One region of the Brucella intermedia LMG 3301 genome, then DNA from elsewhere that is predicted to be linked to it. Evidence: riboswitches for the same ligand, from Rfam matches in the RefSeq annotation. Region 1 holds a riboswitch; each other region holds the start of a gene.

Region 1 (7,583 bases):
GGGCGTAGGTTCGGATGGTCGGCTTTTCAGCAAGGAAAACCTGGCAGTCCGTTCGTTTCTGGAACTGCGCCGCCGCACGATCAGGCGCGACCAGGATCACCTGTCGGGCCGCATCGAAAACCGGTAGATCGTCGCGATCACTTCCGGCATAATCGAACCTGTGTCGCCCATAGCGCTCCACCAGCAGATCGGCCTTGCTTGCTGCTGAGAGATTCTTCGCTGCAGTTGTCGAATAGACAGCGCTGAAAATACCCAGCTCCGTCGCCACAGCCCGGGCTATCGGTTCAATGGCTGTGGTGATCAGGACCAATATTCGGCCCGATGCATGTTCTCGACGCAGAAAATCCAGAAATTCGGTTCGATAAGGAAGCCGCGAGACATCGAGGGCTACGCGGTCCGCCACCTGTTGCTTGAGATATGCCTTTCCCGAGAACAGCCAGACCGGCAACATGAAGACGAACAGAATGTTCTTCTTCAGAAGAAGAAAAATCCCCTCCCACAGCAGATCGGTCGAAACCAGAGTTCCGTCCAGATCGACTGCAAGCGGCACATCCTTGTTGTTCTGCCCCCGCGTGTCCATTTTTAGCCCTTTACCGCCCGAGCCTCTCTTGTAACGGGACCGCGACAGAAGCCAAATAAAAAATGAACTTTTTCGATGTAGATTGCGCTAAACTCGCCTTTTGAGCGTGGAGCGCCGCGCACCCGCAAGGGCGCACCGCGCTCCCGCTGCAAAACTCGCCCAAGGCCTCGTCAGAAACTCCAGTCCTCATCCTCGGTCGCCACCGCCTTGCCAATGACATAGGACGAGCCGGAACCGGAGAAAAAGTCGTGGTTCTCGTCCGCATTGGGCGAAAGCGCGGACAGGATCGCCGGATTGACCTTGCACGCATCAGCCGGGAACAGTGCCTCATAGCCGAGGTTCATCAGGGCCTTGTTGGCGTTGTAATGCAGGAATTTCTTGACATCTTCCGTCAGTCCCACGCCGTCATAGAGCGCTTCCGTGTAGCGAACTTCGTTGTCGTAGAGCTCCAGAAGAAGTTCGAAGGCAAAATCCTTGATTTCCTGCTTCTGTTCTCCGTTCAAACGTTCCAGCCCGCGTTGGAACTTATAACCGATATAATAGCCATGCACTGCCTCATCGCGGATGATAAGCCGGATGAGATCGGCCGTGTTGGTGAGCTTTGCGCGGCTCGACCAGTACATCGGCAGATAGAAGCCCGAATAGAACAAAAAACTTTCCAGAAAGACGCTGGCAATCTTCTTTTTCAGTGGATCGCCAGCATGATATTGATCGAGAATGAGAACGGACTTGCGCTGTAGAAACTCGTTTTCCTCAGACCAGCGATAGGCATCATCGACATCCGGTGTCAGGCATAGTGTGGAGAAAATCGACGAATAGGACCGCGCATGAACCGCTTCCATGAAGGAGATGTTGGATAGCACCGCTTCTTCATGCGGTGTCACAGCGTCATCCATCAGCTTCACTGCACCAACTGCATTCTGGATCGTGTCGAGAAGCGTCAGCCCGGTGAAGACGCGGATCGTCAGCTGCTTTTCCTCCCGTTTCAGCGTTTCCCATGACTGAATGTCATTGGAAAGCGGCACTTTTTCCGGCAGCCAGAAATTTCCGGTCAGACGGTTCCAGACCTCAAGGTCTTTTTCATCCTCAATCCGGTTCCAGTTGATCGCGCGCACTGCGGCGGGCTTCGGGGTCTTGGTTTTCACTTGGATATTCATTCGTCGTCACCAGGGTCAAAGGGCGCAGGAAACACAGCCCTGCACTTCCGTGCCGGAAAGCGCCATCTGGCGCAGGCGGATGTAGTAGATGGTCTTGATGCCCTTCTTCCATGCGTAGATCTGCGCACGGTTGATGTCGCGGGTGGTTGCGGTATCACGGAAGAACAATGTCAAAGACAGGCCCTGATCGACGTGCTGCGTCGCCGCCGCATAGGTATCGATGATCTTTTCCGGCCCGATCTCATAGGCATCCTGATAATAATCGAGATTGTCATTGGTCATGAAGGCTGCCGGATAATAGACGCGACCGATCTTGCCTTCTTTTCGGATTTCAATCTTCGACACGATCGGATGGATCGATGAGGTCGAATGGTTGATATAGGAGATCGAGCCTGTCGGCGGCACGGCCTGAAGATTCTGGTTATAAAGTCCGCCCTCCATCACCGCTTTCTTCAGGTCACGCCAGTCATCCTGTGTAGGAATGGCAATGCCCGCCTTGTCGAAGATTTCGCGCACCCTTTCGGTCGCCGGTTCCCAAAGCTGCTCGGTATATTTGTCGAAATATTCGCCCGATGCATATTTGGACTTCTCGAACCCTTTGAACGACTTGCCCGCCTCAACCGCAATCAGGTTCGATGCGCGGATCGCGTGATATGTCACGGTATAGAAATAGATATTGGTGAAATCGACGCCCTCCTCCGAGCCATAGTAAATCCGCTCGCGGGCGAGATAACCGTGCAGGTTCATCTGACCGAGGCCGATGGCATGGCTTTCATCATTGCCGCGGGCGACCGACGGCACGGAGCCGATATGGCTCATATCGGAAACGGCAGTCAGGGACCGGATGGAGGTCTCGATGGTCTTGCCGAAATCGGACGAGTCCATTGCTGCTGCAATGTTGAGCGAACCGAGATTGCACGAAATATCCTTGCCGAGATAATCATAGGACAGGTCTTCGCGGAAAACGCTCGCCTCGCTCACCTGAAGGATTTCCGAGCATAGATTGCTCATGGTGATGCGCCCGTCGATCGGGTTGGCGCGGTTCACCGTGTCCTCGAACATGATATAGGGATAACCGGATTCAAACTGGATTTCCGCCAGCACCTGAAAGAACTCGCGGGCATTGATCTTCTTCTTGGCAATGCGTGCATCATCGACCATTTCACGGTATTTTTCGCTGACCGAAATCTCGGTCAGCGGCATGCCGTAAACCCGCTCCACATCATAGGGCGAGAAGAGGTACATATCCTCGTTATTCTTCGCCAGTTCGAAGGTGATGTCCGGAATGACGACGCCGAGCGACAGTGTTTTGATGCGGATTTTCTCGTCGGCATTTTCGCGCTTCGTATCGAGAAACCGCATGATGTCCGGGTGATGCGCATGCAGATAAACCGCGCCCGCGCCCTGCCGTGCGCCAAGCTGGTTGGCGTAGGAAAAGGAATCTTCAAGAAGCTTCATCACCGGAATGATGCCGGATGACTGGTTCTGGATCTGCTTGATGGGTGCCCCCGCCTCGCGAATATTGGTAAGGCTCAGGGCCACTCCCCCGCCCCGCTTCGACAATTGCAAAGCCGAATTGATGGAGCGCCCGATGGACTCCATATTGTCCTCGACCCGCAGCAGAAAACAGGAAACGAGCTCACCGCGCTGCTTCTTGCCTGCATTGAGGAAAGTCGGCGTCGCAGGCTGGTAGCGTCCCGAGATAATCTCCTCCATCAGATCGCGTGCGAGTTGCTCATTGCCACGCGCCAGCGCCAGCGCCACCATGCAGACGCGGTCTTCATAGCGCTCCAGATATCGCTTCCCGTCGAATGTTTTCAGCGTGTAGCTGGTGTAATATTTGAACGCGCCGAGAAATGTCGGGAAGCGAAATTTCTTCGCATAGGCTTCGTCGAAAAGATCGCGCACGAAGTTGAAGGAATACTGATCCAGCACTTCCTGCTCATAATAGCCTTCGCTCACCAGATAATCTAGCTTTTCCCGAAGGTTATGGAAAAAGACCGTGTTCTGGTTCACGTGCTGGAGGAAATATTGGCGCGCCGCCTGCCGGTCGCGGTCAAGCTGGATTTTTCCCTCGTCGTCATAAAGATTCAGCATTGCGTTGAGCGCATGATAATCCAGCCCGTCGGTGGATTTTGACGGTTTGCTGCTGGAGCCCGCCGTTTGCAGTCCATCCTGCACCAAGGGCCGAGCTTCTCGCTCCCGTATCAGGGTTGTGTCTGCCGTGTCCAAAATTGTTCCATCCCGTTTTTGACATTGCCAATGTCCTCGTCGGTTCCCAGAAGCTCGAAGCGGTAGAGGTAGGGAACCCGACATTTGGCGGAGATAATGTTGCCGGCGATACAGAAAGCCTCGCCGAAATTGCTGTTTCCCGCGGCGATCACGCCGCGGATGAAAGAGCGATTGCTCTCGTCGTTGAGAAAGCGGATCACAGCCTTGGGGACAGCGCCCTTGGAACCGCCGCCGCCATATGTGGGCGTGACGAGCACAAAGGGCTCGCGCACCTGCAATCCGCCTGAACCGTCCATCGGGATACGGTTTGACCGCATTCCAAGCCGTTCAACGAACCGGTGCGTATTTTCCGACCGGCTGGAGAAATAGACGATCAGGCTCATGTGACCACAGGCCTCAGGCTAGAGAGCTGATCATATCGGGCCGGAAGCCCGCCCAATGGGATTCGCCTGCCACAACCACCGGCACCTGGCGGTAGCCCATGCCCTTCACGAGATCGAAGGCGTCCGCATCGGCAGAAATATCGATGACTTCATATTCGATGCCCTGACGATCGAGGGCGCGCGTGGTGGCGGTGCACTGGACGCAGGCGGGCTTGCTGTAAACGGTGACGTTCATTTTTTTCTCGCTGGTTAGAGCGCATCCCGAAAAGTGGGAACCCGTTTCGGATGAGATGCGCGACAAGACAAACAGACAGAGCATTTCCAACGGTTCATGAAAAAACAGGGAATGCCCTGGAAGGACGCAAAAAGCCGTTCGCGCATCGCGAAATGCGCGTTGAAAGGCACATGACAGGGGAAAGGCCAGCCGCACCAACAAGCAGCCTGACCGCACAAACTATCCCTGGAAGGGAGGACCGGAACTGAAACTGAATAGACTGAACATGGACTTCACCCCGAAGCTAAATCCCAGCAAAAGTGCAAAGCGGTTTTGCCGGGGAATGCGTAAAAACAAAGCGGGAAGTTCGAGGCAGCAACCGGCAAGGCAAAGCTTGCCATACAAGATTGCGCGCCAACCGGACACCCCGCCCGTGGACGTACTCGTTCAAGGCAGGTCTCCTGGCTCACGGATCAACATTCTGCCCGCCTTCCCAGCCTGAGCCAGTGACGTGATGGACAGAACTCTCCGCTTACAGTTGCGGGGGCAGCTCCGGCATTGTCGCATCCATCATGGATGAAACGCACCGGATTCCCGTCTTAGCTTTCGATCCGACGAATCGAAAGAACCTAGAACACTATATATAGTAGTCGAAGTTAAAAACTCGTCAACGGATAGTTGGTGACAAGGCATGAAAATTAGCGGGGTCGTTCGAGCGCGCCCCTCAATAGCGGGCATTGTCGCTGCCTATTTAGCGGGCGTGATCGGTTTCGGCCTGAATTCCGGCTTGATAGCCTTGAGCGCCATGCGGTCCACCAGAGCGGGAGCTATAAGCTTCAACCACCGCCCCAGCCGCATCTGCCTGGTCATCAACACTTCGCGTTTGCGCGCCTGGACACCCGCCAGCATCAGCCGCACGGCTTCCTCGACCGGCATCATGTCATCCTCGCGCACGCCGCTCGTTCCAAGAGCGGCACCGCTTGCGCCATAGCCTACTTTGCGAATGTCGGTTTTGACGACACCCGGATAGACGATTGTCACGGAAATGCCGCTGGGGGTCAGTTCGGCGCGAAGCGCCTCGCAGAAGCCTGAGAGGGCGAACTTCGTTCCGCTATAGGCCGTACGCCCCGGCACGCCGATGAATCCGGCCACGGATGAGACAGCGACGATCCGCCCCCTGCTGGCAGCGAGATATGGAAGTGCGGCATGGATAGGCCAGACGCTGCCCCAATAGTTCAACTCCATCAGGTCATGCATCCAATCGAGATCATCCGGCTTGATTTCGGCGAAATTGGCATGGGCCGACATGCCCGCATTCACGATCAGCGTATCGATGCGGCCATAGGCGGAAACCGCCTTGTCGATCAGGGCGATGCAGGCAGCGCGATCCTTAACGTCGGTGGGTATCACAAGGGCCGAGCTGCCCAGTTGCCGCAATTCGGCGGCAAGCCTCTCCAGCTTGTCCACATTGCGCGCAGCGAGCACCAGAGCAGCACTGGCACGGTCGCGCTGGGCGATCTGCCGCGCGGTTTCAGCGCCGATACCATCCGATGCTCCCGTTATGATCGTCACGTCCATGCCAGGCCCTCCCCTGCCTATCGATCCGACGACAGGCAAGGTACAGGCAGGGCAATCAGTGCGTCCAGTGGTTTAGACCTTGCGCGATAGAATTGCAGCGAGAGCGAGACCGCCGATCAGCGATATGTGCTCCAGCGCCACCGTCATATCCCGGAAAGCTTCTTCTCCTTCCTTCGCCCAGAACGGGTGGGCAACGGGAATGGTCAGGATCGTAAAGACGGCAAGCGCGCCACAAGCCAGCCAGGTTCCGCGATTGAAGATGATCATCAGCGATCCGCCAATCTGCAAAAGCAGAGTTGCGCTGTTGAACAGCCAGCCCGGATGAAGACCAAAGCTTTCCATTTCCGCAGCATTGGCGCCGAAGTCGAAGAGCTTGGCCAGCCCACTCGACCAGAAAACGAAGGTAAGGACCACCCGCGCCAGCAAAAGGCTGGCACGGGAATCGAGGATGTTGGCGATGAAACGCGGCATCGGTCAGCCCTTTCCGCCCGTGATACGGATAACCTTGAATGCGACTGCCACGGCAATTGCTGGCGCGAGCGCGAATATCACCGACAGCCAGAGCGAGGCATTTGCCGCGCCCTCCACACCTCCCGGCACGGCAATACCGGCAAAATTGGCAACCATCCCCGCGCACGCCGTTCCGAAGGCTATGGCGAAGAGCTGTACGGTCGTCATTCCACCCGCTGCGAGATCCTGCTCGGTCAGGGGAGCGCTCTGATAGACGCGGGTAACGAGGCTGGGCCAGGCAAGGCCAATCCCGAAACCGATCAGGATGAGCCCAAGGCAGACGGGCGCGAGCAGCGACCAGTTGCCGTTGCCATGGATCGGGAGAAATATGGCGAGCAGGACAAGACCGGCAAGCGCGAGAACGGGTCCGGCAACGACAAGCCTGTCGCCCCCCTTCTCCTGCCATCTGGAACTGAGGAAGGATGCCACCGTCCAGCCGATTGCCATAAGTGCCGCCAGATATCCTGCCCAGAGCGGAGACTGGCCATGCAGGTGCTGCAGCAGATAAGGCACGTATATTTCGGGCTGCATGCTGAGCATCAGAAGCGCGATCGTAAGGTAAAGAGCGCCGAGCGGTGTCGACAGGCTGAACGAGCGGCGCGGCAGGAGACGTGCCTTGGCGTCGCGGTCCACGACTGCGATGATGGCGATCATGAATATCGCAGCACCCAGACCGACGATCTTCCATAGCGTTTCCTCTGACAGGCTCCCCGCTGAAACCGCAAGGACAGCGCCGGTGAGGAGGATGAGTTGAAGAACCGGAATGGAAACGCGCTCGTTTCTATCCCAGCTCGAGCGTGGCAAAGTCGCGAATGCCACCACAGCGAAAAGACCCGATACCGGCAGCAAGGACCAGAAAGCAGCGCGCCATGCGCCATATTCGGCAAAGATGCCGCCAATCGCCGGACCGATGAGCGTCGCCACGCCGA
Region 2 (7,583 bases), on a different contig from region 1:
GCAGATGTCATGCGCGGACGCCCGGTGGAAATCGCCGCGTGGATCGACGGCGCGATGCCAACCCGCGCGGAGACAATCAAAGGCTATGTTCAGGGGATGCATGCCAATTGGCTGACGCAGAAAGCGCGTGAGCTTTATGGACGCGCGGCGACTGTCGGCAGTTTCAACCTGGAAATCCGCTACCGTTATAATCCCGATGTGCAAAGCCTCGTGGCCATGGTGCCGGCGGTCATTCCGCTTCTGCTGCTGATGATCCCGGCGATGCTGGCGGTGCTAAGCGTAGTCCGTGAAAAAGAACTGGGTTCCATCATCAATTTCTACGTGACGCCAGTGACGAAATTCGAGTTTCTGTTCGGCAAGCAATTGCCGTATATCGGGCTGGCGTTTCTCAATTTCCTGATGCTGACTGCCTTTGCAGTCTTCATTTTTCGGGTACCGTTTACGGGCAGCTTCCCAACCTATGCGTTGGCGGCATTGCTCTATGTCACGATCGCGACCGGAATGGGGCTGGTGCTGTCCACTTTCATGAACAGCCAGATCGCTGCAATCTTCGGCACGGCGCTGCTGACACTCATTCCGGCGGTGCAATATTCCGGCATTATTGACCCTGTGTCGTCGCTGCAAGGCGCGGGCGCTTTCATCGGCAAAATCTATCCTGCAACGCATTTCGTGACCATTTCGCGTGGCGTTTTCTCCAAGGCATTAGGATTTGCCGATCTCGCAGGGTCGTTTCTGCCCTTGTTGATCGCGGTGCCGGTACTCATGGCGCTCGCCATCATTCTTCTCAAGAAACAGGCGGGCTGAGATGCGGATATCCAACATAGTCCACCTTGGTGTGAAAGAACTGCGGGGCCTCGCACGCGACCCGATGCTGCTGATCCTCATCGTCTATGCCTTTACGCTTGCGATCTACACGGCTTCCAAGGCGATGCCCGAAACGCTCAACAATGCGGCCATAGCGATTGTCGATGAGGATCAGTCACCCGTTTCGGCCCGCATCACGACAGCGTTCTATCCGCCATATTTCGTACCTCCGAAACTCATTTCATCTTATGAAATGGATGCCCGGATGGATGAAGGTCTGGACACGTTCGCGCTCAACATCCCGCCCAATTTTCAGCGGGATCTTCTGGCGGGGCGTTCCCCGACGATCCAGCTTAATGTCGACGCGACGCGGATGAGCCAGGCCTTTACCGGGGGAGGATACGTGCAAGCAATTGTGACGAGCGAGGTGAACGAATTTCTCAATCGCTATCGCGGCAGCGCACAAACACCCGTCGAACTCAATCTGAGGGCGAGATTCAATCAGGATTTGAACAAGGGTTGGTTCGGGGCGATCAACAATGTGATTTCGTCGGTGACGATGCTGTCGATCATTCTGACGGGCGCAGCCCTTATTCGAGAGCGCGAACACGGAACCATAGAGCATCTGCTGGTGATGCCGGTAACGCCCGTCGAAATCATGGTCAGCAAAATATGGTCTATGGGGCTGGTCGTCCTGATTGCTTCAGCTTTTGCCTTGGTCGTGGTGGTGCAGGGACTGCTCGCTGTTCCCATCTATGGATCGGTGTCGTTGTTCCTCGTCGGTGCGGCGCTGCAGCTTTTTGCGACGACCAGTCTTGGTATCTTTCTGGCGACCGCGGCTGGTTCCATGCCGCAGTTCGGAATGCTGCTGATGCTGGTACTTCTGCCATTGCAAGTGCTTTCAGGAGGCACAACCCCTCGTGAAAGCATGCCTGAGATCATCCAGACGATCATGCTGGCTGCGCCAAACACGCATTTCGTCATATTGGCGCAGTCGATCCTGTTTCGCGGTGCAGGGCTAAGCGTCGTGTGGCCGCAGTTTCTGGCCCTGATAGTGATCGGCTCGTTGCTTTTCTACTTCGCGCTCCAGCGTTTCCGTGCGTTCCTGCGATAGGAAAATTCTTTGAAAACAGGAGGCTGAATCCATTCCTTGCCAATGTGATTCAGTTTTCTCTCCCGGATTGCGCTTCGTCGCAGTTGCGAATCCTTAACCATGTTGCTATCGCAATCATCAGGAAACGGTTCCGCTGTTCAGGCGGATGAAAAGGGAACACGGTGAAGCCATTCGGGCTGATGCCGCGACTGCCCCCGCAACTGTAACCGGAGAGCTATCCTCCACAGCCGTGCAAGCGGTGAAAGCCACTGAAAGCTATCGTGCGATCGGGAAGGCGGCGGAAAAGCGATGACCCGGAAAGTCAGGAGACCTGCCGTATCCGGTCACCCATGCATGGATACGGGGTGTGTCCAGGCGCGGCTGTCCGTGGCGGTGACATTGTTGAAATGTTGCCGCCGGGAAGAAGGGCGTATCACGCCACTATCACTTCAACCTGCGGTGAGAGGAAAAGCCGGTCATCGGTCCTCCGATACGGCAGGTTGAGGAAAAAATGCATCTTTTGAAATCATCGGTTCTATTGGTATCGGCCAGTGTTCTTGCACTACCGTCTGTGACGCTTGCGCAAAACCTGCCGGAAAGCGAGGGCAGCGTCGTTCTCGATACAATCGTGGTCACGCCATTGCGCCGCGCGTCTTCACTGCAGCGCTCAACATCATCGGTGACTGTCATCGATTCCGCGGATATCGAGCGGTCGGCCGCTCCCGATCTGCAGTCACTGCTGAAATCCTATAACGGTATTTCCATCAAGACGAATGGCGGACAGGGCTCTTCGGCTGGTATCTTCATTCGTGGGATGTCCGCCACGCAAACGGTCGTGCTGGTCAATGGCGTGCGCACCGCGTCCGCGACAAGCGGCGCAACGGGATTGGCGAATATTCCCCTGAGCTCAATCGACCGCATTGAGATCGCAAAAGGCCCTCATTCTGCCCAGTATGGCGCCGACGCCATGGGTGGCGTGGTCAATATCATTACCAAGCAGGGTGGCGCCTGTGGCGAGCGTTCCTGGTGCGGCAGTCTTTCTACCGGGGTCAGCCATCCATGGGGCGGCTATGTTTCCGGTTCCGTTCAGGGGCGCAGCAAAGATGGTGTCGATTACGCTTTCGGCGCGGCCATCACCGGCACGCAAGGATATGACTTCACCACATCGGATGCGTACGGTCATGAGCCTGACCGCGATGGATTTCTGCAGGGCTCCTTCAACTTTGCGCTGGCGAAGGATTTCGACTGGGGTAGGATTTATGCAGATGGTCTCTTCAGCCGGGGGCGTAACCAGTATGACGCCAAAGCGCCTTCGCCGAACCAGGCTGACAGCACGGCATTTAACGGCAAGATCGGAACGCGGATCGATCATTCGGCGGACTGGTCGTCAACACTGGAATTCAGCACCGGTATCGACAATAGCCGTAACTTCCGCAAGGGCGTGAACGGATCTGACCGGTTTGAAACCAGGCGTTACGGGGTCTTTGGATCGACCGAGAAGAGCTTCGATACCGGCAACGTTGGTCATACGGTCACCGCTGGCGTGGAAGCCTATCGTGAGGAGATCAACACCACGGTTGCCTATGATGAAACCAGCCGCGACCTGGCTGCCGTGTTCGGTCAATATTCGCTGGAATATGAGGCGTTGCGCGTTGACGGTGGCATTCGCTATGACCACAACAGTCAATTCGGCAACGTCGCCACTTATAACCTTGGCGCAAGCTATGAAATTTTGCCGGATTTGGTGCTGAGGTCTTCTTACGCAACCGGTTTCCGTGCGCCGACATTTAATGATCTTTACTATCCGCTGTCGGGAAATCCTGATTTGAACCCCGAGAAATCGGGTTCTTATGAACTCGGTTTGAATTGGCGGATCAGCGCTCGCACCAGTCTGGATATGGCTTTCTACGATACCAGACTAAAGCAGGGCATCAGCTGGAGAGAAAACGAGCAAACACATCTCTGGTTGCCGGTGAACGTTGACCGAGCCCACATTACCGGTTTTGAAGCGACGCTCGACCACCGCTTCAACGACCAGTGGGGTGCCAAAGGCATGGTGGATTTCAAGCGGCCTATCGATGAAGACACCGGAAACGATCTTCCCTATCGTGAACGTTTCAAGGCGGCGGCTGAGGTCAATTTCACGCCGATTGAAAAGCTCGATCTGACTGCAAGATTGATCTACGGCGGCTCCCGCTACGCGGACGCTGCGAACAACAAGAAACTCGGTGACTATGTGACCGCTGATTTCGTGGCGCTCTATTCCATCGACAAGCAATCGCAACTGAAGTTTTCGGTCGAGAATATATTTGACAAGGACTATCAGTCCAGCTCTGGCTATATTGCGCCAGGACGTACGATCAATGTCGGATTGACCCGGAATTTCTGAGGCTGAACAGAGAATGAAAAGGGCATCCGCAAACTGGATCATCAGCTTCTGCCTCGCGGCGGGGCTCGCCCTTTTCGTTCGAAATCCGGCAGATGCAGCGGATAGTCCAAAGCGGGTTGTTTCCATCAATGTATGTACCGATCAGCTCGCAATACTGTTGGCCAGGGAAGGGCAGCTACAATCGGTTTCCTATCTATCGCAGGACCCGGAATTGTCCGTCATGGCTGCGAAAGCCCGGCAGTTGCCGGCCAACCATGCGCAGGCAGAAGAAGTTTTCCTGATGAAGTCCGACCTTGTGCTGGCGGGAACATTCTCCTCGCGAGCGACGGTTGGACTATTGCGGAGGCTCGGCGTACGGGTGGAAGAGTTCGCACCCGCCCGCTCGTTCAGCGATATAGAAGATCATCTGCGTCGCATGGGCGAGTTGCTCGGAAGACAGGCGGAAGCCAGCCGGGAAATCGATAAGATGAAAGCTGCTTTAGCGGCAATCCAGCAGCCTGTCCGTCGCAAGACGGTCGCGCTTTATTACGCCAACAGTTACACATCCGGTCGGGGCACGCTGGTCGATGAAGCAGTTCGCCTTGCCGGACTTGATAATCTAGCCGACAAGGCAGGCGTCAGTGGTTCTGCGCCGCTATCACTGGAAAAACTGGTGCTCGAAAAGCCGGATATTCTGGTGCGCAGTTCCAGAGAACGCGCGCCTGCGTTGGCTTTCGAGAATTTCGAACACCCGGCCTTGCGGGCGCTCGAAAGACAGGCGAAGGCGGTGACGATAGCAGACAATCTGACCGTGTGCGGTGGACCATTCAGTGTGGAAGCCGTGGCAGAACTCGCGGAGGCCGCGCGTGACTGAGCGTAACCGCTTCTATCTTCTGCTGGTCGGGCTGGCCCTGCTCGTGGCTTTGCTTTTCGTTGTTTCGCTGCTGACGGGACCTGCGGCAATCAGCATCCCCGACAGTCTCAAGGCACTTTTCGGCGATGACAGCGAAATGATCGTGCTAGTGATGCGCGAAATCCGTCTGCCCCGGGCATTGCTCGCGCTCCTTATCGGAGCTTCGCTTGGGCTGTCTGGCGCTGCCTTGCAGGGCTATCTGCGCAACCCGCTCGCGGAACCGGGTTTGCTGGGAGTGAGCGCATCGGCGTCGTTCGGAGCGGTTATTGCTATCTATAGCGGCCTGTCGCTTCTGTTTCCGCTGGCCTTGCCGCTGCTTGCGCTGGCGGGGGCTTTTGTGTCGGTGTTTCTCGTCAAGCTTCTGGCGGGGCGGAATGCGGGTACGCTCGCCGTCATTCTGGCTGGTGTCGCGGTGACGAGTCTTGCCGGAGCATTGACGGCGCTGGCGCTCAACCTGTCGCCCAATCCATTTGCAGCAATGGAAATCGTGTTCTGGATGCTCGGATCGCTGGCAGACAGATCAATGACCCATGTCGGTCTTGCCGCACCATTTATTCTCGTCGGCTGGGCGATGCTTCTGGCACTCGGGCGGTCTCTCGACAGCCTGACATTAGGGGGCGACGCTGCCGCCACGATGGGCGTCAATCTGGCTCGTGTGCAGCTTTTTGCAGTGCTGGGTACAGCGGCCTGCGTCGGTGCTTCCACTGCGGTTGCCGGGGCAATCGGTTTCGTAGGACTGGTGGTTCCTCATCTCTTGCGTCCACTTGTGGGTTCGCGTCCATCGCGATTGCTGGTCGCAAGCGGTTTCGGTGGCGCTGGCCTTTTGCTGGCGGCTGACATATTGGTGCGCATCGTCATGCCGGGGCGTGAGCTGAAACTGGGCGTCCTCACGGCAATCATCGGTGCGCCGTTCTTCCTGTGGCTGGTTTTCAAATATCGGAGGCGGCTCGTATGACATCGCTTTCGGTAAAAAATCTTTCCGTTACGCTCGGTGGAAAAGCTGCGCTCAGCGATGCAAGTTTCGCTATTCAGGACGGTGAATTCATCGGGTTGATCGGACCCAATGGTGCAGGAAAGACGACATTGTTGCGCGCTATGCTGGGGCTTGTTGCGTCCCGAGGAGAGATTTCGCTTGATGGGGACGACTTGCGCCGAATGACGGCTTCGGAAAAAGCGCAAAAGCTTGCCTATCTGCCTCAGGAGCGTGATGTGGCGTGGCCGGTATCAGTGGAGATGCTTGTTTCCTTGGGCCGTTCTGCGTTGAAACCGGTCTTTGCGAGCATGAATGCGCAGGACAAGTCGCTTGTCGATAGTGCAATGCAGCGCATGGATGTTGCTCAATTTCGGGACAGGTCCGCAATGGAGCTTTCCGGCGGCGAGCGGGCGCGGGTACTGATTGCGCGTGTTCTGGCGCAGGATACGCCGATGATACTCGCTGACGAGCCCGTGGCAGGCCTCGACCCTTCTCATCAGCTGGGGTTGATGGAGAGTTTTTCCGAACTTGCGCAGGAGGGGAGAACGGTTGTTGCCTCATTGCATGAGTTGAGCCTTGCGGCCCAGCATTGCACGCGCCTGCTTGTGGTGGACAAGGGGCAAATCGTTGCGGACGGGGCGCCAACGGAGGTCCTCACGCCGCAACTATTGCAAGACGTCTATGGCATACATGCGAAAATACTGACAGTCGACGGCGAGTTCATCGTTCATCCTGCTTCGCGTAGAGGCTAGATATTTTTCCATTGGCGGTCCCGGGATGAGGCGTAGATTGTTTCTACAGCCTTCTGCACTTCATAACCCTCGCGAAAATCGGCGTGACCGTTCCTCTGTCCGGCGATGGCAAGCAGGAAGTCGCGGACCTCGATTGTCTTGAGATCATTGAAGCCGATCTGGTGACCGCCCGCGACGCAAAAGGCTCCATAGGGTTCGTGCTCAGGCCCTGCGAATATCTTGCGGAAGCCCTGTTGTCCTTTCTTGTCGGAAAAGAGAAACAGGTCGAGCTCGTTGAAGCGTTCCTGCGAAAAGCATAGCGAACCTTTCGATCCGGAAATCTCGAAATCATGCTGCATCTTGCGACCGCTGGCGATCCAGCTTGCTTTGAGCGTTCCGGTCGCTCCGTTTTCAAAACGCAGGAAAGCACGCGAAACGTCGTCCACTTCCACGGGTTTCATCCTTGAAGGGTTCAAACTATCCGGACGCTCGCTGATAACTGTGACTGCATCTCCCATGACGGCTGTGATCGGTCCGACGAGATAGCGCGCAGCAGCGATGATATGACTGCCGATGTCGGCCAGTGCTCCGCCTCCGCCCACCGGATCAAGCCTCCAGGTCCAGGGGATACGGGCGTCGGCCATGAAGTCCTCAGCGTGAATGCCGCGAAAATTGCGGATTTCGCCCAGTTCACCGCTTTC
Region 3 (7,583 bases), on a different contig from region 1:
TCTTTCAGCGGACCATAGCTTTCGGCGCGTGTCAGCGGCGGCGTCAGATGGTCGATGATGACCGCACCGGCACGACGCTTGGCCTGCGTGCCTTCTCCGGGGTCATTCACGATGAAAGGATAGATATGGGGGGTGGGACCAAACACGGCTTCAGGATAACAGTTTTCGGACAGCGCAAGCGCCTTTCCCGGCAGCCATTCTAGATTTCCATGCTTGCCCATATGCACAATGGCATCAATGCCTGCGACCTCGCGCAGAAACGCGTAGAAGGCAATATATCCGTGTGGAGGCACCAGATCGGGCGAATGGTATGTCTCTTTCGGATCGATATTGTAGCCGCGCGCGGGCTGAATACCGACAAAGGTTTCACCCAGCCGCATTAATGGCAATGCGAAAGCGACAAGTTCCTTCGCAAAGTAAGGATCGTTTTCCGGCGCACCCCAGCGATCTTCAATCTCTTTCTGAATCGCAATGGGAAGTCTTTTGAAGAAAGCCTTGTATTGATTCAGTGAAATCGTTTCGCGTATCTCTCGCCCGTCACGCGCAGCATTGGTCGGACCAGCCGTCAGGGCGCGCATCAAAGCATCCCCGTCCACCGGCAGGTCAGAGAGGGAATAGCCGCCATCCGCCATCGCGTGCAGGACTTCGACCGTCCCGGCTGGCGTATCGAGCCCTACCCCGTTTCCAAGCCGCCCGTCACGGTTCGGATAATTCGCAAGAATAAGCGCAACACGTCTTTCTTCGGGTGATTTCCGTTTCAACCGCACCCAGTTTGCCGCAAGTCGCGCCACAAAATCCACGCGGTTTTCATGCGGCTCGTGGGCAACGATATTCGCCTCCACTGCCGCGTCGAACTGTTTGGCCGACTTGAAGGAAACCGCACGTGAAAGCACGCGCCCGTCCACTTCCGGCAAGGCGACATTCATCGCCAGATCGCGCGCCAGCAGCCCTTGCTGCGACGATTCCCAGACGGACTTCGGCGTACCGGAAAAGATGACTTGGAGCACCATGTTGCCGCGCTTGTCGAGCACGGTCGGCTTGCGCTCGGCCCCCGGCGAAGAAATCGCAAATCCCGTGGCATTCAATACGATATCCGGCGGACAATCCTCAAACAGACCATCGACAACGGCTGCTGACAATCGATCCTTGAGGCTTGAGACGAATATCGGAAGCGGGTTGATGCCCCTTGCCTGCAACGATGCGATCAGCGCATCGACGGGCTGCGTCTGTCCGCTTTGCACCAGCGCCCGGTAAAAGATGATGGCAGCGACAGGTGCTTTTGCGTCGCTCCAGTGCTCGCGGATGCTGTCCAGCGACGATACATGGTCTCCCGGCCACCACAGACCAGCCTTGAGCAGAGGTGCGGCACTCTCCGGCTTCTCGGAACCTGAAATCAGCGCGGCGCAATATTGAAGAAATGCGCCCGTATTCGCTGCCCCGCCTTCGATCAGATACTGCCAGAGTTCATTTCGATCCTGGGCAGAGATGGTCGAAAACCGGTCCAGCCCGTGGTCCGGTTTGTCGTCTCCCGGCAATACGGCAATCTTGATGCCATGATTGACGGCGCAGGCATGCAGCGCTTCCAGCCCGTAAGGCCAATAGGTCTCACCGCCAATGATGCGCACCACGATAAGGCTCGCATGTCTGGCCGTACGCTCCACATAGGCATCCACCGACATGGGATGAGTGAGGGTCAGGAAATTGGCCAGCCGCAAACTCGGCAAATCCGGCGCGAGCCTGTGCGCCTGCGCCAGACTGGCCAGTTCCGTATCGGCGGCGGAAAGGAACAATATCTCTCCCGGCGTCTGGCCGAGATCGACGGCCTCATTGCCGTCGCTGATTGTTCCTTTCTGTGCAAGGAGAAGATGCATCGGTCAGCCGGCGTCTTTCACTGCCTTGGCGATGGCCGCCTCATCAATGTCATGCAACCCGATCACGACCAGTCGCGTGGAGCGCGCCTCATCCTTGCCCCATGGACGGTCGAAATAATGCTCGATGCGCGGGCCGACTGCTTGCACAACCAGACGCATCGGTTTGCCCGGCACATCGACAAAGCCCTTCAGACGAAGAATGTCATGTTCCGCGATAACCGCTTTCAGCTTATCCGCAAATAGCTTGGGATCAGCGACAGAACCCGCTTCAACCACAAAACTCTCGAATTCGTCGTGATCGTGCTCGTGTCCATCTGCATGATGGATTTCATGGTGAGACTTGCGGTTGGCGATATCGTCTTCAGTGCCGACACCAAGACCGAGCAGAACATCGGCGCCAAGCTTGCCGAAGCTCGCAGGAACCATATTCACGCGGCGGGGCGAACGCTCGGCGACATCGGCCTTGACGCCTTCCAGTCTTGATGAATCGATCAGATCGGCCTTGTTGAGAACGATAAGGTCGGCTGCATGAATCTGATCCTCAAAAAGTTCCTCCAAGGGGCTTTCATGATCAAGGGATTCGTCCGCTGCCCGCTGGGCATCAACCTTGTCGTGGTCATCAGCGAAACGACCTTCGGCAACAGCTGCGGCATCGATCACCGTCACCACGCCATCGACAGTCACCTGCGTCTTGATCTCCGGCCAGTTGAAAGCCGCGACCAGCGGCTGCGGCAAGGCAAGGCCGGAGGTTTCGATCACGATATGATCGGGGCGATCAGCGCGATCCAGAAGCTTGGTCATGGTCGGGATGAAATCATCGGCAACAGTGCAGCAGATGCAGCCATTGTTGAGCTCGATCACATCTTCCTCGCGACAGGTCTCGATACCGCAGCCTTTCAGAATACCGCCATCGACCCCGAGATCACCGAACTCATTGATGATCAATGCAATGCGTTTTCCGTTGGCGTTTTCCAGCAGGTTGCGGATCATCGTCGTTTTGCCCGACCCAAGAAAACCCGTGATAACAGTTGCGGGAATTTTCTGTCCCTGCATTGATTTATCCCTTCATCTTCAGCGGCAACCCTGCCGCTATCAAATAAACTTCATCCGCAACCGCGGCCACTGCCTGATGCAGAAAGCCTGCGTGGTCGCGAAATTCCCGTGCCATGCGATTTTCCGGCACGATTCCAAACCCAACTTCGTTCGAAACAAAAACCACAGACCCCGCGAGGTTAGGCAGCATGGCGACAAGTCCTGCCGTCTCTGCCGCTATGTCGCGCTCGGCCATCATCAGATTGGTCAGCCACAGGGTCAGGCAATCGACCAGCACGAACCGGTCTACGGCAACATGCAGCGTGAGTGCACTGACGAGATCGAGCGGCTCTTCTACTGTCTGCCAGTCGGATCCACGTCGGTCCCGATGAATGGCAATGCGGTTTTCCATTTCGTCGTCGAAGGCGCGCCCTGTTGCAAGATAGAGCGGCTGCAGCCCCGAGGACTGCGCCATTTTCTCGGCATAGGACGACTTACCCGAACGGGCTCCGCCAAGGACCAGAACCGATTTTCCCGGCGAAGCCATTTTCGTCAGCCCTCAATCTCGGACGATGCATAATGCTGGATGAACCCGCCGAGCGCGAGGCCGATCACCGCCCACATGAACAAGTTGGTCGCCAGCGAGGCGACCGCATATTGCGACGCAAGCAGCGCGGGAACGGGAGACGAGATATCTTCCGGATGCGGTGCTCCATAGAGCTGTGGCGCAGCGATCAGAACCAGCCCCAGGATTTTCGCCCAAATTTCCTGACGCAACACGACGAGATATATACCGAGACCGCTCAGCACCACGGCAGCAATCCACCAGAGCTGCCGCTCTGCCAGATCGGCCGCAGGCATTGCCGGCAACTCCGGCGAGAGCCCCAACGCAGGCAGAAATGCCACCGCGAAGAAGCCTGCAACGCCCCAATAAATGCCATTCTGCACGGTAATACGACGTCCGAGCAGCAACGCCACGCCGCCAAGCAGCAGGGCAAAGCCAGCCCCCGCAACAAGATTGGCAAGGATCGTGTTACCCAATCGTCCGAACGGCAGTTCGGCACCTTCCTCTTCGGCATCTAAGGTAACAGCGCCATGATCATGCGGTGCGGCCTCGCCGTGGCTATGGCCACCACCAGTTCCTTCGAAAGTTTCAGCCTGCAGGATCAAAGGCACTGTTTTCAGATACATGGCAGGCGTAACCAGCAACCCGGCCAGAAGACCGGCGGCGAGCGTCGCCAGCAAATAACGGATCAACATTTCTGTCCCCAATAGCAATTCCGCGCTGATGGCCGTCCACCATCAAGCTTTGCTCAACTTCAATTCTGACAGCTATTCGACTGCTCAGTGGCAGGGAAAACCATAGGAATGGCGCGTATCGTGTGCCGAATCGTGCAGCGTATCGGAATGGGCAAGCCCTACGCCGTAAATCAGGAACGCGCCAAGAAGCAGCGAAACAACAGCCGTGCCCAGACGGGCAGCGAGCGGCATTGCGAGTGTGCTGGAAACAGAATTCTGAGTACGTGCAGCCATGACAACCTCCGTGCAGGCAGCAGGGAAAAACCTCCCATGGGGTGCGGGCTCAATGCCTCACGCAACAGGCAGGTCTCCTGGCTCACGGGTCGCGGGGATTGAAGCTACCTTCCCAGAGGCCTTTTGCCTCCAGTGGTTACCGGTTATCCGGTTTGCCTCATCCCTCTCCGCTCTACAGTCGCGGGGTCGGCTGCGATAAAGACGCCCGGATTGGGTCCGTCCGTCGCATTCCCTTTTTGGTATCGCCGGGTTTCGTCCCGACAAAAACCTATTGCATGGTTTGATATTAGGCTTTCGCCCCACCGGCGTCAATCGCGGCAGAATATCTGCAATCTCATTTCAAATTAAACAACGCGTCGATATTGAGACATTCTTCCAGTCCTTCGGCCAGCTCATTCAATGCATCTTCGACGCCGACGCGATAGTTTACCGAACTGCTTCGCACACCAAGCCTCTCCAGAAATTTTCGCCGAAATTCGTCCGCATTGAAAACACCATGGAGATAGGTTCCCATAATCCGGCCATCCAGCGATATCGCGCCATCGTGATGCTCAGCTAACCGGGCGAAAGGCCGCGCCATATCCGGTCCGGTCGTGCGACCGATATGGATTTCGTAGCCCTCCAGCGGTACATTGTGCAGACAAGAAGTCGCTTGCACATTGCGGACCACTTTTTCAGGCGCCATCACCGTTTCTATATCGAGAAATCCGAGGCCATCGATGTCGCGCACATGCCCTTCGATACCAGCAGGATCGCTGATGTGGCGACCAAGCATCTGAAATCCACCACAGATACCCAGCACGTGACCACCCCGTCTCACATGGGCGGACAACTGCCGATCCCAGCCATTGTCCCGAAGCGCCATCAGATCAGCTATCGTAGACTTGGTTCCGGGCAGAATGACGAGACCCGCATTGGCGGGAATACTCGAACCGAGCGGCACCATGACCACTTCCACATCCGGCTCAGCTTTCAGCGGATCGAGGTCATCGAAATTCGCGATGCGCGGCAACATCGGCACCGCGACCACAAGCGCCTTCTTGTGCCCGGCCACAGCACGTTCAAGAACAACCGAGTCCTCGGCAGGCAATCGCGACACTGCTTTCAGCCAAGGCACCAGCCCAAATGAACGCCAGCCGGTAAACCTGGTAATCGCGGCCAGCCCGTCATCAAAAAGCGAAATATCGCCCCGGAACTTGTTTATCAGGAACCCGCGAACCATCGCGCGATCCTGTTCGGAAAGAATGGTGTGCGTCCCTACAAGAGAAGCGATCACTCCGCCCCTGTCTATATCGCCGACGAGAACGACCGGAACATCGGCCTGCGTAGCGAATCCCATATTGGCGATATCACCAGCACGCAGATTGATCTCGGCAGGTGATCCAGCCCCCTCCACCAGCACAAGGTCTGCGCCTTCGCTGACATGAGCGAATGATTCCATGACCGCTGCCATGAGCTGCGGTTTCAATTCCTGATAATAGCGCCCGCGCGCCTCGCCTCGCACCTGCCCCTGTACGACGACCTGGCTGCCCATGTCGGTCTGCGGCTTCAGGAGCACCGGGTTCATATGGACGGACGACGGTACTCCGCAAGCCAGAGCCTGCAGCCACTGCGCCCTGCCGATTTCTCCGCCATCATCGCTGACTGCCGCATTGTTGGACATGTTCTGCGGCTTGAACGGTCTGACTTTGAGACCGCGATTGCGTGCAACGCGGCATAATCCGGCAACAAGAACACTTTTGCCGACGTCCGAACCCGTACCTTGAAACATGATTGCGCGTGCCATGGAAAGGTGCGTAGCTTAAACTCGAGGCGCTGGCAACGGCATGCCGTTCGGCCACCTTCTATGCAAAAATGCGCATCAGTTTATTACAAATGTGAGCAACATTATTCCAATGGAGCGTTGGCAGCCTCACCCGGTTATGATCTAGTTCGGCGGAGGGGTACGGTGCTACAGGGAGGAAACCATGGATGCTGCCGACCAGAATCAGTTCGAACTGAACGAAGATCAGCTTGCCATTCAGGATATGGCGCGAGCCTTCGCCAGTGATCGTGTCGCGCCGCATGCATTGCAGTGGGATCGTGACAAGCATTTCCCCGTCGATATATTGCAAGAGACGGGACCGCTCGGCATGGGCGGCATTTATGTGCGTGAAGATGTAGGTGGCTCGGCGTTGAAACGGCTCGACGCGGTGCTCATTTTCGAAGCGCTGGCAACCGCATGTCCTTCATTCTCGGCCTTCGTCTCCATCCACAACATGGCCGCATGGATGATCGACACTTTCGGAAACGAAGAACAGCGGCAACGCTTTCTGCCGAAGCTCACGTCGATGGAATCGCTTGCGAGCTATTGCCTGACAGAGCCCGGATCAGGTTCGGATGCTGCAGCGCTCAGAACACGCGCCACGCGCGATGGTGACCATTATATTCTCAACGGCTCCAAGCAGTTCATTTCTGGTGCTGGCGCAACAGATATCTATGTGACAATGGTGCGTACCGGCGAGGACGGTCCCAAGGGAATTTCCACCATCGTTGTGCCAAAAGATGCACCCGGCCTTTCTTTCGGCGCCAATGAATTCAAGATGGGTTGGAATGCGCAGCCGACGAGAACCGTCATTTTCGATAATTGCCGCGTTCCGGTTGAAAATCTTCTAGGTGAGGAAGGAACCGGTTTCCGCATCGCAATGGCAGGGCTTGATGGGGGGCGGCTCAACATCGCTGCCTGCTCGCTCGGTGGCGCACAGTCAGCGCTCGACAAGTCGCTGGAACATTGCAGCCAGCGCAAGGCATTCGGCCAGACGATTGACCGATTTCAGGCGCTGCAATTCCGTCTGGCCGACATGGAAACCGAACTCTCGGCCTCGCGTCTTCTTCTCTATGCCGCAGCCAGCAAGCTTGATCGTAAAACCCATGACGCAGGAAAATGGTCCGCGATGGCCAAACGCTTCGTCACGGACACGGGGTTTGATGTAGCAAACGAAGCGCTCCAGCTTTTCGGCGGCTACGGCTATCTTCATGAATACGGGATCGAAAAGCTTGTCCGTGATTTGCGCGTGCACCAGATTCTCGAAGGCACGAACGAAATCATGCGCGTCATCATTGCACGCCAGATGATCGGGCGCTGACTGAATTAATAATCGCCAAGGG

The links. A riboswitch is a leader RNA that binds a small molecule or an ion and turns the genes downstream of it on or off. The one in region 1 is predicted to bind cobalamin.
Positions count from the first base shown of each region.
Region 2: it holds a riboswitch for cobalamin, as region 1 does, so the genes downstream of both, OINT_RS07370 (TonB-dependent receptor domain-containing protein) here and nrdH (glutaredoxin-like protein NrdH) in region 1, are expected to answer to the same signal.
Region 3: it holds a riboswitch for cobalamin, as region 1 does, so the genes downstream of both, OINT_RS07170 (CbtB domain-containing protein) here and nrdH (glutaredoxin-like protein NrdH) in region 1, are expected to answer to the same signal.

Region 1 is NZ_ACQA01000002.1:243,617-251,199, reverse strand. Features, by position in the region: gene OINT_RS13660 (UbiA family prenyltransferase) at 1-580, opposite strand, end outside; gene nrdF (class 1b ribonucleoside-diphosphate reductase subunit beta) at 751-1,737, opposite strand; gene nrdE (class 1b ribonucleoside-diphosphate reductase subunit alpha) at 1,753-3,969, opposite strand; gene nrdI (class Ib ribonucleoside-diphosphate reductase assembly flavoprotein NrdI) at 3,945-4,352, opposite strand; gene nrdH (glutaredoxin-like protein NrdH) at 4,366-4,587, opposite strand; cobalamin riboswitch at 5,001-5,214, opposite strand; gene OINT_RS13635 (SDR family oxidoreductase) at 5,314-6,144, opposite strand; gene OINT_RS13630 (DoxX family protein) at 6,217-6,615, opposite strand; gene OINT_RS13625 (MFS transporter) at 6,619-7,583, opposite strand, start outside.
Region 2 is NZ_ACQA01000001.1:1,537,695-1,545,277, reverse strand. Features, by position in the region: gene rbbA (ribosome-associated ATPase/putative transporter RbbA) at 1-804, shown strand, start outside; gene OINT_RS07375 (ABC transporter permease) at 806-1,918, shown strand; cobalamin riboswitch at 2,027-2,250, shown strand; gene OINT_RS07370 (TonB-dependent receptor domain-containing protein) at 2,409-4,286, shown strand; gene OINT_RS07365 (ABC transporter substrate-binding protein) at 4,300-5,139, shown strand; gene OINT_RS07360 (FecCD family ABC transporter permease) at 5,132-6,133, shown strand; gene OINT_RS07355 (ABC transporter ATP-binding protein) at 6,130-6,903, shown strand; gene OINT_RS07350 (Gfo/Idh/MocA family protein) at 6,900-7,583, opposite strand, start outside.
Region 3 is NZ_ACQA01000001.1:1,489,255-1,496,837, forward strand. Features, by position in the region: gene cobN (cobaltochelatase subunit CobN) at 1-1,871, opposite strand, end outside; gene cobW (cobalamin biosynthesis protein CobW) at 1,875-2,924, opposite strand; gene cobU (bifunctional adenosylcobinamide kinase/adenosylcobinamide-phosphate guanylyltransferase) at 2,929-3,450, opposite strand; gene OINT_RS07165 (CbtA family protein) at 3,456-4,163, opposite strand; gene OINT_RS07170 (CbtB domain-containing protein) at 4,248-4,436, opposite strand; cobalamin riboswitch at 4,487-4,723, opposite strand; gene OINT_RS07175 (cobyric acid synthase) at 4,771-6,222, opposite strand; gene OINT_RS07180 (isobutyryl-CoA dehydrogenase) at 6,404-7,561, shown strand.